One region of the Pseudoalteromonas sp. PSi26 genome, then DNA from elsewhere that is predicted to be linked to it. Evidence: riboswitches for the same ligand, from Rfam matches in the RefSeq annotation. Region 1 holds a riboswitch; the other holds the start of a gene.
The links. Region 1 has a riboswitch for lysine ahead of lysC (lysine-sensitive aspartokinase 3). Riboswitches for the same ligand answer to the same signal wherever they lie in the genome.
Positions count from the first base shown of each region.

Region 2: it holds a riboswitch for lysine, as region 1 does, so the genes downstream of both, dapA (4-hydroxy-tetrahydrodipicolinate synthase) here and lysC (lysine-sensitive aspartokinase 3) in region 1, are expected to answer to the same signal.

Region 1 is NZ_JBHNYT010000005.1:167,015-169,420, forward strand. Features, by position in the region: gene nhaD (sodium:proton antiporter NhaD) at 1-885, shown strand, start outside; lysine riboswitch at 996-1,168, shown strand; gene lysC (lysine-sensitive aspartokinase 3) at 1,244-2,406, shown strand, end outside.
Region 2 is NZ_JBHNYT010000011.1:68,762-71,167, reverse strand. Features, by position in the region: gene ACFI34_RS12920 (protein adenylyltransferase SelO) at 1-376, opposite strand, end outside; gene ACFI34_RS12915 (DNA-3-methyladenine glycosylase I) at 379-1,083, opposite strand; lysine riboswitch at 1,278-1,474, shown strand; gene dapA (4-hydroxy-tetrahydrodipicolinate synthase) at 1,603-2,406, shown strand, end outside.

The DNA.
Region 1 (2,406 bases):
GACAACGTAACAGCCACGTTAATATCGCTCGCTGTGGTTATGTCGTTAAAACTGCCGCCTAAAAAACTCATAAAATATGCCACGCTCATTGTATTTGGTGTTAACTCCGGCGGTGTGTCGTTAATTACCGGTGACGTTACCACCTTAATGATATTTTTAGATGGAAAAGTAACCATTGCTAACTTATTACTGCTTATTACACCTGCATTTATCAGTGTTATGTTGTTAGCTGCAATGTTAAGTGTTGGCATGAAAGGGGAAGTGACCTTTTCTAAGTCAGGGAAAAAACGCATAGAAAAAACCGATATCACCATTGCAGTTATTTTTGTATCTACAGTTATCAGCATACTCGCGTTGAGTGTTATTTACAGTGTACCGCCTTTATTAACTTTCTTATGTGGTTTATCAATTATGTTTTTAGTGGCGCAATTTTTAATGCGTAAAAAAGACATAAACAAAAATATTATCGACTACGTACGCGACATAGAATACGACACCTTACTGTTTTTCGTTGGGGTTTTATTATTGGTAGGCGCATTAAAAGAGATAGGCATGCTAAGTAAGTTTACCGATCTATACACCGTTATGGCGCCACAATATGCTAACTACTTAATGGGTATTTTATCGGCTGGGGTAGATAACGTGCCGCTTACCGCTGCTTTACTAAAAGCTAATATAGTGATGAGTCAGCAAGATTGGTTGTCGTTTACTTATGCAACCGGTGTTGGCGGGTCAATGCTTATTATTGGATCGGCTGCGGGTATTATTGCCATGAGTAAAGTAAAAGAGCTAACTTTTATGAGTTACTTACGCTTATCGCTGTATTTGTTAGTAAGTTATACCGTTGGCTATGTGGGCGCGTATTACATGGGCGGATTTGTTTAAGTTTTGCTTAACTAACCGAATTAAAACGCTTGACAGCTAGACGGCTAAACGTTAACTTTCAAACCCCACTTTATAGTGGGGTTTTGTTTTATTAGCCATTGGTTAATACAACATTCAGAAGAGGTGCGATACTTAGGTATTTAATGGTAGGTGACGAACGCCCATAACCATTAAAGAGGGAAGTACTCGCCGAGAAAACCAACGTTACGTCGATGTTGTTTTTCGGTTTATGGGGCTGAATCCTCAAAACTGTCACCAATCTAGGTGGAGAGCTTCTGGCAGTGGATTTACCTTCAAGCATTCACTTGCCAAGTTCTTCTTGTTTTATCGCGGTTTGGATACCGCAAAAGGAGACTAAATGACTACCCAATCAGTGCCGCAAACAGTATCGGGCGTTAAATCAGATTACATCGTTGCCAAGTTTGGTGGAACCAGTGTGGCTAACTTTGATGCGATGAGTCGTTGTAGCGAAATTATTGTTGCCGACAAAAGTGTTCGTATTGTTGCTGTGAGCGCCAGTGCCGGCGTAACTAATCATTTGGTTGCACTGTGTAAAAGTGATATTACTAGCGAACAACGCCAAGAAAATATTGACGGTGTACTTGCTATTCAACACGCCATTTTAGATGAATTATCACTTGATGCCGATTTAGCCGTAGGCTTTAACGAAACATTAAAGGCATTTCAAGCACTCGCTCAGCAACAACTGACTACTGCACAACAACACGATGAACTGTTGAGCTTTGGTGAGCGTTTATCGTCGTATTTATTTGCGCAAGTGCTGCGTTTAAAAGGATTAAATGCCGATCGCTTTGATGTACGCCAAGTCCTTAAAACAGATAGTCAGTTTGGAAAAGCAACGCCAAATGTAAGCGCAACAGCACAAGCTGCAAAAGAATATTTAATTCCACTACTAGATGAACAAGTTATTGTAACCCAAGGTTTTGTTGGCAGTGACGAATTTGGACAAACAACAACGCTTGGCCGTGGTGGGTCTGACTACAGTGCCGCTTTACTTGCTGAGGCAATAAACGCCAAAAGCGTACATATTTGGACTGATGTTGTGGGTATTTTTAGTACCGATCCGCGATTATGTGTAAAGGCATCGCCCATTGCTCGTTTAAGCTTTGATGAAGCCGCTGAAATGGCTACCTTTGGTGCAAAGGTATTGCATCCAGCTACTATTTTACCCGCTAGCCGAAGTCATATTAATGTGTTTGTTGGTTCAAGCCGCGAGCCTGAACGCGGTGGTACGTGGATAGAGCGTGAAAAATCGCAGCAGCCAGGAATTCGCGCGGTAACCCAGCGTAAAAATCAAATTTTGCTTACCCTTAAAAGCCCTGAAATGTTATTGGCTAGCGGCTTTTTAGCCCGTGTATTTACTATTTTAAGCGAGTTTAATATATCGGTTGATTTGGTAACTACGTCTGAAATTAGTGTCGCAATAACGCTTGATAATGCGCCTAACGCGTCGCGCCCAGAGCTCGACCAAGCGTGTTTAGATAAGCTTGCTGAATTTTG
Region 2 (2,406 bases), on a different contig from region 1:
CACGAATAGCAGGGCCTAGTGCGCATTTTCCATCGCCACCTCTAGAATACGGGGTAGCGCCTGAACCTTTTAATTGAATATCCCATAGCTGATTTTTATCGTCATTTATAGCGCCAAGCAAATGCGCGCGCCCATCACCCAAGCGCGGCGAAAAGTGTCCAAACTGATGCCCAGAATAGCCAAGCGCTACAGCATTTACCGGTTGTGGCTCGTTACCAGCAAAAGTACTGGCGCGCAGCGCAGGCTCAACATCTATATTAAACTGCTGTGCTAACGCTTCGTTCCACAAAAGTAATTGCGCAGCAGCAACGCTTGAGGGTTGATCCTTTATCGCGAAGTTATCTGCTATGTCTGTGTATCTTGACACTAGTCTCATCATTAATCCTCTGCTTGTTGGCTTATACCTACGCGATTGTCACCCACACCGTAGGCCACAATTAAACTTAGCTCTTGCATGCTTAAACCACTTTGCTTTTGCATTTCATTAAAAAATGCCTGCGCAGCAGCCAGCGATTTTTTAGTTTGCAGCCCGCCATCAATTATTTTATGCGCTCTTAGGTAACTTTCTACATCGCGCGAAAGTAAAAATGTATCTTTACCAAGCGCTCTTAAAGCATAAGGGCCTGTATTGCCGCCCAACCGAGCACCGTGTTTTTTTAAATGCGCCCATAATCCAGTAATATTATCTGTTGGCCACTGGGCAATAAACTTACTAAAGCTGCCATGTTCCTGTGCTATTTCGTGGATCATGTAAGCATTTTCAGGAATCGTTTTCACTTTTTTATAATTACGAATAATGCGTTCATCCGTTGCTTTTTGCTCTAGCATATCGGGCGGCATCATTAATAATTTATCAACGCTGAACTCCCAAAAAACCTCTCTAAAGCCCGGCCATTTGCTGTTTATTACTGACCAATAAAAGCCACTTTGAAAAATTTTTCGGGTAAATTCTTCAAGCCAATCGTCGTCACTTAACGTGCTTAACGCTTTTTTAGATAAGGGTTTTGCGAGTAATAACTTAAGCATTTTTTCAGAGCCTTTTCGCTCTACCGCCCGCTTATAAATATCGCTAAATTTTTCCATACTTATTAAATACCTCATCACTGCTTATAGAGTTAGTTTACGAGAAAAGCAGCCAATACGTAACCACCCACATTTCCGATGAACTAATCTGTATCCTGCAGCTTGACACCTAGACGGCTAAAATGTTTTAATCGCCGCAATTACCCTATTTAAATTGTATTTTGTTAAACCCTTTTCGGTTAAACAAAATACAAAGGGCTAGAAGAGGTGCGTTATTCAGGTAGCGTATGTTAGGAGCGCAAACTCCAGTGAGCATACGTGAGGGGAATACCGCCGAGAGGTAAACGCTTTTGCGAAGCAATTACTTCGGGCGACTAGGTTGAATCCTAGCGACTGTCACCAATAGCTGTTTTAAAACAGCTTATTAGTTTGGTGGAGAGCTTCTGGTCTTAAATGATAAGGCCGTGCGCCCTATTATTTTAAGCCCATTCGCTCTTCGAATACTGTTCGAACGACGTTAATGCGGCTCACATCATACAGCCTACTTAATATCTCGAACACCTTATAGGTTCGTAAGAGATGATCAATAATTTCAATTTAGACGATTACGCACTGTGGACAGCGCTTGTTACGCCGTTTGATCAACAAGGTAATGTTGACTACGACACGCTCACAACACTTGTTAGCGAACAGGAAGCAGCACACAACGGTATTTTACTGCTCGGTAGTACTGGTGAAGGCTTAGCCCTTACGCTTAAAGAGCAAAAAGCGATTGTTGAGCATGTGTGCCAATTAAAACCCATTGTACCGCTTATGGTTGCTGTTGGTGGTAGTAATTTGGCCCAACAAAAAGAATGGGTTAGCTACTGTAACCAATTACCTATTCACAGCTACTTACTCGGCTCACCTCTTTATGCAAAACCAGGGGCTGTAGGTCAAACACATTGGTACGAAAGCTTATTAAACGAAAGCGCGCATCCGTGTATGTTGTACAACGTACCAGGGCGCAGCGGTGTAAGCATTCCTATCGAAACCATTGAAAACTTAAAAGCGCACCCAAAACTATGGGCTTTAAAAGAAGCCAGTGGCAACATCACCCAATTTGAAGCATACCGACAAGCCGCGCCTAATTTAGCGCTATACAGTGGCGACGATGCACTTATGCCCTACTTTGCCCAAGCAGGTGCAAAAGGCTTAGTTTCAGTTGCGGCCAATGCATGGCCTTTGCAAACACACGAATTTGTAAAGCGCAGCCTAAGCGGTCAACACCCCAATTTATTTGCTCAGTGGACTCGCGCTATTAATAGCCTATTTGCTGTAGCAAACCCTATTCCCGTTAAAGTGCTAATGCACCTACAAGGCCGCTTAAGTAGCCCGTTGCTG